Regions from separate parts of the Arthrobacter sp. Marseille-P9274 genome, predicted to be linked through region 2. Evidence: riboswitches for the same ligand, from Rfam matches in the RefSeq annotation. Region 2 holds a riboswitch; each other region holds the start of a gene.

Region 1 (3,267 bases), on a different contig from region 2:
GCCGCGTCGATCCGCGCGTACGACGGCGCACCGAACTTCGCGGCCAGCTCACCGTAGAGTTCGGACGGGGACTTGCCCGTGACGGCCTTGATCTCCGAGGCCAGCAGGGCCAGCAGGATGCCGTCCTTGTCCGTGGACCACGGCTGGCCGTTGAACCGGACGAAGGACGCGCCGGCGGATTCCTCGCCGCCGAAGACGCCCTCGCCGGAGAGCAGGCCGGGCACGAACCACTTGAAGCCGACGGGAACCTCCACCAGCTTGCGGCCGAGGTCCGCCGCCACGCGGTCGATCATCGAGGACGAGACGAGCGTCTTGCCCACCGACGCGCCCGCGGGCCACTGCGGCCGGTGCGTGTAGAGGTACTGGATCGCCACCGCCAGGTAATGGTTCGGATTCATCAGCCCCGCATCCGGGGTGACGATCCCGTGGCGGTCCGCATCGGCGTCGTTCCCGGTAGCAATCTCGAACTCGGCGGAACGGCCGATCAGCGACGCCATGGCGTAGGGCGAGGAGCAGTCCATGCGGATCTTCTCGTCCCAGTCCAGCGTCATGAACGCCCACTGCGGGTCCACTGTCGAATTGACCACCGTCAGGTCCAGGTTGTGCCGCTCTCCGATCGCGCCCCAGTAGTCCACCGAGGCACCGCCCATCGGGTCCGCGCCGATGCGGACGCTGGCGTTGCGGATGGCCTCCAGGTCCAGCACCTGCGGCAGATCGTCCACGTAGTTGCTGAGGAAGTCATAGGTCCCGACGGCGCCTGAGAACTGGGCCTGGCCGAGCGGGATCCGTTTGACCCCGCGCAGACCCGACTCGAGCAGCTCGTTGGCGCGGTTGGCGATCCAGCCCGTGGCATCCGAATCCGCCGGGCCGCCGTGCGGCGGGTTGTACTTGAAGCCGCCGTCCCCGGGGGGATTGTGCGAGGGCGTGATGACGATGCCGTCGCCCTGCCCGTCCGGGTTTGCGGTGTTGTGCTTGAGGATGGCGTGGCTGACGGCCGGCGTCGGGGTCCAGCCGGTCCTCGAATCCACCCAGACGGTGACGCCGTTGGCGGCGAGGACCTCCAGCGCCGTGTTCTGCGCCGGGTCGGAGAGGGCATGGGTGTCCTTGCCCATGAACAGCGGACCGGCGATGCCCTGGCCGGCCCGGTATTCCACGATCGCCTGCGTGATGGCGGCGATATGGTCCTCGTTGAAGGAACCCTTCAGGCTGCTGCCGCGATGGCCGGACGTGCCGAAGGCCACGCGCTGCGTCGGCTCCTTCGGATCGGGCTTCACGTCGAAGTACGCGTCGAGCAGCGCGGTCAGGTCAACAAGGTCGCTGGGTTGGGCCACTGTGCCCGCACGGTTTGCCATGCCCCAAGCATGCCAAACATCACAGACCGGGAACCGGGTCCGTCACCAGAAGTTCACAACATTACGACGGCGGGCGGTCGGCCCGGCCGGACGATGTTGCGCCGGATGACGGCGGACTTGCCGTTCGTGACGAAACATTCCGTGCCGGGGAGCAACACTTCGACGCATCCCGTGCAGGTTTGCCCTTCAACGCCCGTCGCTTCCTAGAGTGGACGCATTAGCCATCCAGAGCGGCCGAGAGATCTGGCTCGTTGACGCCGCAGCAACCATCCGGGTAAGCCTCCGAGAGGAGACGGACCGGAACGGTGCTACCGCCAGGACCGATGGAGACGCGCCAGCGACACCACCAGGGCCTTCACCTGCCCGGCGTGGAAAACGGCTGGTCCTTTCAGCAGCGCAGCGGCGCACTCCCTCGGCACGACCGAGGAGCGTACATGACCCTGGCAGCACGGACAGCCGTCCCGCCGTCGTTGTCCTACGAGCTGTATCCGCCCGCCAACGCGCAGGCCGAAGCCACGGTGCTTCGGGCCATCGAGGAGCTTGGCGGCACCCATCCCGACTACGTTTCAGTGACCTACAGCGGCACGCCCGAACGGCGCCGCGCCTCGATCCAGCTGATCGAGCATCTGGTGGGCGCCACCAGGCTGCGACCGCTGGCACACCTGACCTGCGTCGGGGAGACCCGCGAAAGCCTGGAGCTGCTGGTGTGCCAGTTCGTCGGGCTGGGCGTGCGCGGCGTGCTGGCGATGCGCGGGGATCTGCCAACCGACCCGGAGACGTTCCGCGGCGACCTGCCCTTCGCGCGCTACCTGGTGGAACTGATCCGCAGCGTCGAGTGCCGGCATTCCGCGACACTGGCCGGCGGCCGGATGGCCGTCGGGGTGGCCGCCTACCCGAACCGGCATCCGGAGTCCCCTTCCTTCGAGCACGACGTCGAGGTGCTCGTCTCGAAGGAACGCTCGGGGGCCGACTTCGCGATCAGCCAGGTGTACTTCGACCCGGCCCACTACGTCCGCCTGGTGGCCGCCGCCCGCGCGGCCGGCGTGACGATCCCGATCATTCCCGGGGTCATCCCGATGTCGAGCGTGCGCCGGCTGGAGCGGCTGGCCGTGATGACCGGCGTCCGCCCGGATCCGGCGCTGCTGCACCGGCTCGAGACGGCGTCCTCGGACGCCGAGCGGCGCCGGATCGGGGTCGCCGCCGCCGCGGAGCTGGCCCGCGCCGCCTTCGATGCCGGGGCGCCCGGCGTGCACCTGTACACCTTCAACGATGCGCGCGCCTCCATCGAGGTGGTCGAGGCGCTCGACCTGCCCTCCACCCGCACCCTTTCCGCTTCCGTACCCGCCTGAACCCGCATAAACCCGCCCGACAGGAGAACATCATGACCGCCAAGAACACCTTCCCCGCCGCCACCATCCTGGGCTACCCGCGCATCGGCCCAAACCGGGAACTGAAGAAGGCCCTCGAAGCCCACTGGAGCGGCAGGCTCGACGAGGACGGCCTGCTCTTCGAGGCCCGGAAGGTCCAGGACCGGACCGTCCGCCGCCTGGTCCAGCTCGGCCTGGACGCCGCCGATTCCTCCATTCCCGCCGACTTCGCGCTCTACGACCAGGTCCTCGACACCACGGCCGCCCTCGGCGCGCTGCCGTCCCGTTTCGCGGACCTCGCGGATAGCGACGGCGGCGTCGGCACCGCAGCGTCCTTCGTGCTGGCCCGCGGCTACGGCGAACGCGCGCCCCTGGAGCTGACCAAGTGGTTCGACACGAATTACCACTACCTCGTGCCGGAGATCGGCCCGGAAACCCGCTTCGCCGCCGTCGCTCACCAGTTGGCCGGGATCATCCGCCGGCAGAAGGACCGCGGCGCCGTGCTGCGGCCGGTCCTCGTGGGCCCGGTGACCTACCTGCTGCTCGCC
Region 2 (3,267 bases):
CGAAGTTCTTCTTCGTGCTGGTGCCCGAGGCGGAGAGCGCGTCGAAGATGTCCGAGGTGGCGCGGGTGGCGAGGTCGGTCAGGACCACCTGGGCCTGGGCGCTTTCGAGCTCGGCGAGGTCGTTGAGGTGCTCTTCGCGCTCGAGGTCGCCGAGGAACGCGGCTTCGTACGCGCGCTGCAGTGCCTGGGCGGCGCGCTCGACGGTGGCTTCGGCTGCGTAGCCGCGGGCCGAGACCTCGCCGATGACCTGCAGGATCTGCGGATCCTCGCGGAAGGAGTCGGCGTTGCCGTGCGAGAAGATGCGCGTGCGGTTGCGGACTTCGGTGGCGATGTCGCGCTCGGCGGCCTTGATGCTGCCGGCGAGGACGGCGAGCAGGACGACCTGGTAGAACGCGGTCTGGTACTTGAAGCGGGTGTCGAAGTCGATGACGTTCTCGGCCTCGACCACGGCGTCCTTGAAGGTGCTGGTGCCGGAGCCGGTGGTCTGCTGGCCGAAGCCGTCCCAGTCGTCGGAATGCGTGACGCCCGGCTGGTGCGCATTGACGACGGCGATGACCTTGACGTCGTTGTCCGTGCGCTGGGCGAAGGTGTCGATCCAGTCGGCGAAGATGCTGCCGGTCGAGTAGTACTTGGTGCCGTTGACGCGGAAGCCGCCGGTGGCCGAGTCCGGGTCCGGGCTGACCTTGGTGATGACGTCGCCGATCTTCACGCTGCCGACCTCGGTCCACGAGTTGCCCGCGATCTCGCCGTTCACGAAGCGCTCCAGCCAGACCGCGCGCTGCGGACCGGAGGAGACCAGCCGGTCCTCGACGAAGGCGAAGTGGCCGCGCAGCGCCTGCGGGATGTTCGAGTCCGCGGCGGCGAGCTCGGTCAGCAGGCGGAACAGCTGCGGCAGGGTGGCGCCGGCACCGCCGTCGGCCACCGGAACGCGCACGGCGCCGAAGCCCGCCTTGGTCAGCTCCTTGATTTGGTCGAACGGCAGCTGGTGGTCCTGCTCGCGGGCGCTGGCACCCTCGGCGATGCGCGCGAAGATCGGGCGGAAGCGGTTGGCAAGAGTCTCGTAGTCGGTCTCGGCGGCGTGCGTGGTGTGCGTGGTTACGGAGGTCATGACGGGCCTTTCGTTGTTGCGGGAATTTGGAAGTCTGGCGGGTCAGACGGCGGCGGGCGCCGGCTTCTGGACGGGCTTCGGAAGTTCAGCGTCGGCGGACGCGCGGACCTTGTCTGCCCGAGCGGGTTCGGGGTTGGGAAGTACGACGGCGGCGCGGCCGGTGCGCAGGGCCAGGAACCTTGCGGCCGTGAACAGGAGGGCGATCACGACGGCGGCTGCCGCGGCACTCCCCCAGCCCGAAGGCCAGGCACCGTTCAGCCCCAAAAGGGCGGGCAGCGTCGTCGTTAGTTGGCTGGTGAGCAGGGTGGCCCAGCCGGTGTAGGCGGTGAGCGCGGACTTGCCGAGGGCGAGGAGCAGGAAGAACAGCGTCCACAGCACGGCCCAGCTGGCCCACAGCACCGCGGAGAACGGGTCGGCGGCCAGGTTGGAGACCGCGTAGACCACCGCGAGCGCGGCGACGAGGACGCAGAACCAGCCGACGCCGGCCGAGCCGAGGTCGAACAGCGAGTTCAGGCCGACGTACGTGTAGGTCAGGCCGAAGAGGACGACACCGGCGGCGCTGAGCAGCTCGGCCGGATCGCCCGCGGCGGTCACGGCAATCAGGGTGGCCAGGATCAGCTGGAGGCCGCCGATGAGCAGGTTCAGGGTGCCGCTGTCGCGCGGCGGTATGCGTCCGAGCAGGGCCAGACCGTTGGTCAGCAGTGCCACGCCGGAGAGGATGAGGCAGATGAAGGACATGGGGAGGTTCCGTCTGTGCGGGAGGGCTCACGTTTGAGCCGGCTCGATGCTTGCCGGAACACGGTTGTGCCCGGCCGGATCTTCACCTGGGGCACCCCACCACGAAGAGGGTTGCCGTCCAACCAGCCAGGGCTTCGCGTTGGAACTCGTGATCTGTTGCAAAGGTATGCCGCGCCGGCGGCTGGCGGCAACGGTTTCCGGCGAACATGACGGAAGGTCACGTCCTGTTACCCGCCGCGCGGGTGAAGGTTGCAGGGGCTTGCCAGGTAGGCCCGCGGTCCGCTAGTGCAGCTGAGCGCCGGCCGGTCTCGCCGGGACTTCATTCACTGCAGCGGCCCTGCCGGCCGGCGGCGTCCAATCAGGCGAGTCCCTTGTCCTTGAGCCAGGCGGCTGCGGCGTCACGGGGGTTCTGCTTCGCGTCCCCGGAGACCTGCTCGTTGAGCTGCATGAGGTCCTCAGTGGTCAGTACCTGCGAGACCTTGTTCAGGATGTCCCTGGCCTCGCTGCCGACGGTGTCGGTGCGGATCAGGGGAAGCACCTGCTGGGCCGCGAAGAGGTCCTTGGTGTCCTTCAGCGCGACCAGCCTGTTCGCCGCGATCGACGGGGAAGTGGTGAAGATGTTGGCGGCCTGGACCCGGTCGTCCAGCAGCGCCTGGAGCGTCAGCGCCCCGCCGCCGTCGCTAAACGGGACAAACTCCTTCGGGACACATCCATAAACTGCCTCAAGCCCCGACAGTCCCTGCGGACGCTCCTGGGCCTCGGGCGGCATTCCGAGGGCAATACGGTCACAGATTTTGCCCAGGTCCTCGAGGGATTCCAGTCCGTGCTTGTCCGCAGTCTGTTGCGTGACGACGAGCGCGTCTTTGTCCTCCGCGGCAGCCGGTTCCAGTACCGCAAGCCCCTTCGGCAGCTTTCCGGGCAGTTCCTTCATCACTTCTTCGGCGCTCCGCGCTGAGGTGCCCTCGTCCAGATAGCGCAGAAGATTGCCGCTGTAATCGGGCACCAGGTCGATGGAGCCGTCCTGCACTGCCCGGGCGTAGACCTCGCGGGAGCCAATCCGCGGTTTGGTTGCCGCGGGAAGGCCTCCGGCGTTCAAAGCCCCTGCATAGATCTCGGCGAGGGTCTCGCTCTCCGGGAAATTCGCCGATCCCACGAGCAAGGGCGCCTGGGACCCGGCCGCCCCGGCGCTGGCTTGTCCGTCCTCGAACGGACTGGCGCTGCAGCCGACCATGCCCAGGACGAGCAGGAGCCCGGTGATCAGAACCGCTGGAAGCCTGACGGTGTTCCGCATGGAAGTGTTCCTTAGAGGTAGGTCCGCTGTGCTCACAGGCTAGACGACTGAAAGCGGCGCAACCAGAATCCGCAGGTTTCTTGCGCGGGTTGTTGGCAGATTAACCGGCAGAGGTTCAGCACCCCGGAAA
Region 3 (3,267 bases), 140 kb from region 2:
CCTCCTCCCGGTCCCGACAACAGCGTCGATGCGGACCCGCTGTTGCTCCCACCACGGCAGTTCTTCGAACGGCGCCGCCTCTGCATACACGCCGCGGCGGAGCCTAATGAGCTTTCCGATTCTGGCCTTGACCGCCAGCGCATGCCGGTCCTGGCCTGCTATTTCGACGTCTCGGGAATAGATGAGTCGCATGCCCACAGCCTGCCGCCAGACAGAGCGGTAGGTGCATGGTCATGTCCGGGTCTGTGGATCCCGAGAGCCCCGGCGATCCTGTGTAGGCAGAATGCAAGAGGCTCCGTTTTGGTTGCTCCGCTCCAGTTCGAAGCGGAGCAGGCAACCAAAACGGAGCCTCAGGCAGAAAAGGGGCGCGGGCGCCGGGAACTAGAGCTCGACGATGCCGTTCGGGGTCTCGAAGCGCACGGACATGATGCCCGGCGTGCCGTTCGGTGCCGTCCAGGCGACCTTGATGTCGTCCAGGAGCGCGTCCACCGGCGTGCCCAGCCAGTCCGCCACCCGCGCCGAGGAGCCGGCGATGGTCAGGCCGATCAGCTTGGCGGTCGCATCGTAGGCCTTGGACGGATGCAGGTCTTCCGTGCCCTCGTCCCAGCGCAGCATGTACGGCACCTGCGGGTCCGCGATCAGGCCCTTGATGCCGATCTGCTGCCAGGTCAGCTCCCGGCCGTCGGGGAACTTGCGATTGCCCGGGACGGCATGCCGGCCCAGCCTTTCCTCGAACGGCGCGAGGTCGTCGACCTCAACGCACCAGCCCATCCAGCCGCCGCCGGCCTCGGACCGGGCGCGCACCGCCTGGCCGAAGGGTGCCTTGTCCGACGCCGGGTGGGCCAGCACCTCGACGACCTCGAGATAGTGGTGGTCGGCAAGGGGGAAGATCGTGTTCCGGGTGCCGAAGCGGGGATGCACCCCGCCCTTGACTGCCTCGATGCCTAGGGCCGAGGCAATACGCTCGGTGGTGGCAGCCAGGCCATCGGGTTCACATGCATAGGAAACGTGGTCGAAACGCATAACTCATCTTGGCATTTTGTGATGTGCCTCTCGACTTAGGGTGGCCTAAGCTACATTCACACGCCGTCACATACTTGCCGATCCGCAGGCCTTCGCCGAACCTTGATACAGGTCATGAGTGCCAGCATCGAGCCCCGGCTTGCTGGCCGGCAACCCTCCAACCGCGGTGGGGTGCCCCGGGTGAAGACCTGGTTTCCGCCACCAGGCGCGAAGCAAGCGCGGGTCGCAACCTGCAGCCACGCCACCGGCGGCCGCAGTGCTGACCCCTTCATATCAGCGAGGGAGTTGCAGTTATGTCCAACAACTGGTCATTCGAAACCCGTCAGATCCACGCCGGCCAGGAGCCGGATGCGGCAACCGGAGCCCGGGCGCTGCCGATCTACCAGACCACATCGTTCGTCTTCCCCAGCACCGACAGCGCGGCCGACCGCTTTGCGCTGCAGGAGCTGGCGCCCATCTACACCCGCATCGGGAACCCCACGCAGGAAGCCGTCGAAACCCGCATCGCCAGCCTCGAAGGCGGCGTCGGCGCGCTCCTGTTGTCCTCGGGCCAGGCCGCGTCCACGTTCTCCATCCTGAACTTGGCGGAGGCCGGAGACCACATCGTTGCCAGCCCGAGCCTCTACGGCGGCACCTACAACCTGTTCCAGAACACGCTGCGGAAGTTCGGCATTCAGGTGACCTTCGTGGCGGACCCGGACAACCTGGACCAGTGGCGCGCGGCCGTGCAGCCGAACACCAAGGCATTCTTCGGCGAAGTCGTCTCGAACCCGCGCCAGGATGTCCTGGACATCGAGGGCGTCAGCGCCGCCGCCCATGAGGCCGGCGTGCCGCTGATCGTCGACAACACCCTGTCCACCCCGTACCTGATCCGTCCGATCGAATGGGGCGCGGACATCGTCGTGCACTCCGCCACCAAGTACCTGGGCGGCCACGGCAGCGCCATCGCCGGCGTCGTCGTGGACTCGGGCAACTTCGACTTCGCCAAGGACCCGGAGAGGTTCCCGGGCTTCAACACCCCGGACGAGAGCTACAACGGCCTGGTCTTCGCCCGCGACCTCGGCGTCGGCGGCGCGCTCGGCGCGAACCTCGCCTACATCCTCAAGGCACGCGTCCAGCTGCTGCGCGACCTGGGCTCCTCGGTGGCACCGTTCAATGCCTTCCTCATCGCCCAGGGCCTGGAGACCTTGAGCCTGCGCGTGGAGCGGCACGTTTCCAACGCGCAGCAGGTGGCGCAGTGGTTGGAAAAGAACGACGCCGTCGAGTCCGTTGCGTACGCGGGGTTGCCTTCCAGCCCGTGGTACGACCGCGGCCGCAAGTACGGCCCGAAGGGAACCGGGGCCATCATCGCCTTCGAGATCTCCGGCGGACTCGAAGCCGGCAAGCGCTTCGTCGACGGACTGGAACTCCATTCGCACGTGGCTAACGTCGGTGACGTACGCTCGCTGGTGATCCACCCGGCGTCGACCACGCACGCGCAGCTGTCGCCGGAGGCCCAGGCCGCCGCCGGCGTCACCCCGGGCCTCGTCCGGCTCGCCGTCGGCATTGAACACATCGACGACATCATCGCGGACCTGGAAGCCGGTTTCCGCGCGGCCAAGGGCGCAGCCTAGGCGCTTAGAGATGAAGGAATCACGGGCATCACTTTGACAACACTGCAACCACAGGAATTGCTGAACACGGCAGCGGACGGCATCTTGCGCCACGCATCCATCGGAGCCCTGGAATTCGAGACCGGCGGCTATCTGCCGGAGGTCGTCCTCGGTTACGAGACCTGGGGCACCCTGAACGAGGATGCCTCCAATGCCGTGCTCATCCAGCATGCCCTGACCGGCAGCACGCATGTTGCCCGTGGAGTCTCCGACGAGCCGGGCTGGTGGGATGCGCTGGTGGGCCCCGGGGCAACCATCGATACCGACAGGTACTTCGTGGTGGCTGCCAACATGGTTGGCGGCTGCTACGGATCCACTGGCCCGGCATCGCCGGGACCGGACGGACGTCCCTGGGGCTCCCGCTTCCCGATGGTCACCGTCCGTGATTCGGTCCACGCCGAAGCCCGTCTCGCGGACCTGCTCGGCATCCGCCGCTGGCACGCGGTCCTCGGCGGATCCATGGGCGGGGCACGGGCGCTCGAATGGGCCGCGACCTATCCCGAGCGCACAGCCCGCTGCGCCGTGATTGCCTGCGGCGCCGCCAGCACGGCGGAACAGATCGCCTTCGCCCAGGCCCAGGTTTTGGCCATTC

Evidence for each region. Region 2 has a riboswitch for S-adenosylmethionine ahead of OC550_RS03670 (AmiS/UreI family transporter). Riboswitches for the same ligand answer to the same signal wherever they lie in the genome.
Region 1: another riboswitch for S-adenosylmethionine. It lies ahead of OC550_RS17355 (methylenetetrahydrofolate reductase); the one in region 2 lies ahead of OC550_RS03670 (AmiS/UreI family transporter).
Region 3: another riboswitch for S-adenosylmethionine. It lies ahead of OC550_RS04315 (bifunctional o-acetylhomoserine/o-acetylserine sulfhydrylase); the one in region 2 lies ahead of OC550_RS03670 (AmiS/UreI family transporter).

Annotation. Positions count from the first base shown of each region.
Region 1 is NZ_CAMPOV010000002.1:896,592-899,858, forward strand. It holds gene pgm (phosphoglucomutase (alpha-D-glucose-1,6-bisphosphate-dependent)) at 1-1,352, opposite strand, end outside; SAM riboswitch class I at 1,571-1,682, shown strand; gene OC550_RS17355 (methylenetetrahydrofolate reductase) at 1,787-2,701, shown strand; gene metE (5-methyltetrahydropteroyltriglutamate--homocysteine S-methyltransferase) at 2,734-3,267, shown strand, end outside.
Region 2 is NZ_CAMPOV010000001.1:814,619-817,885, forward strand. It holds gene OC550_RS03665 (acyl-CoA dehydrogenase family protein) at 1-1,108, opposite strand, end outside; gene OC550_RS03670 (AmiS/UreI family transporter) at 1,151-1,846, opposite strand; SAM riboswitch class IV at 1,888-2,000, opposite strand; gene OC550_RS03675 (ABC transporter substrate-binding protein) at 2,205-3,137, opposite strand.
Region 3 is NZ_CAMPOV010000001.1:957,487-960,753, forward strand. It holds gene OC550_RS04305 (hypothetical protein) at 1-192, opposite strand, end outside; gene OC550_RS04310 (VOC family protein) at 382-1,023, opposite strand; SAM riboswitch class IV at 1,134-1,248, shown strand; gene OC550_RS04315 (bifunctional o-acetylhomoserine/o-acetylserine sulfhydrylase) at 1,317-2,636, shown strand; gene OC550_RS04320 (homoserine O-acetyltransferase) at 2,670-3,267, shown strand, end outside.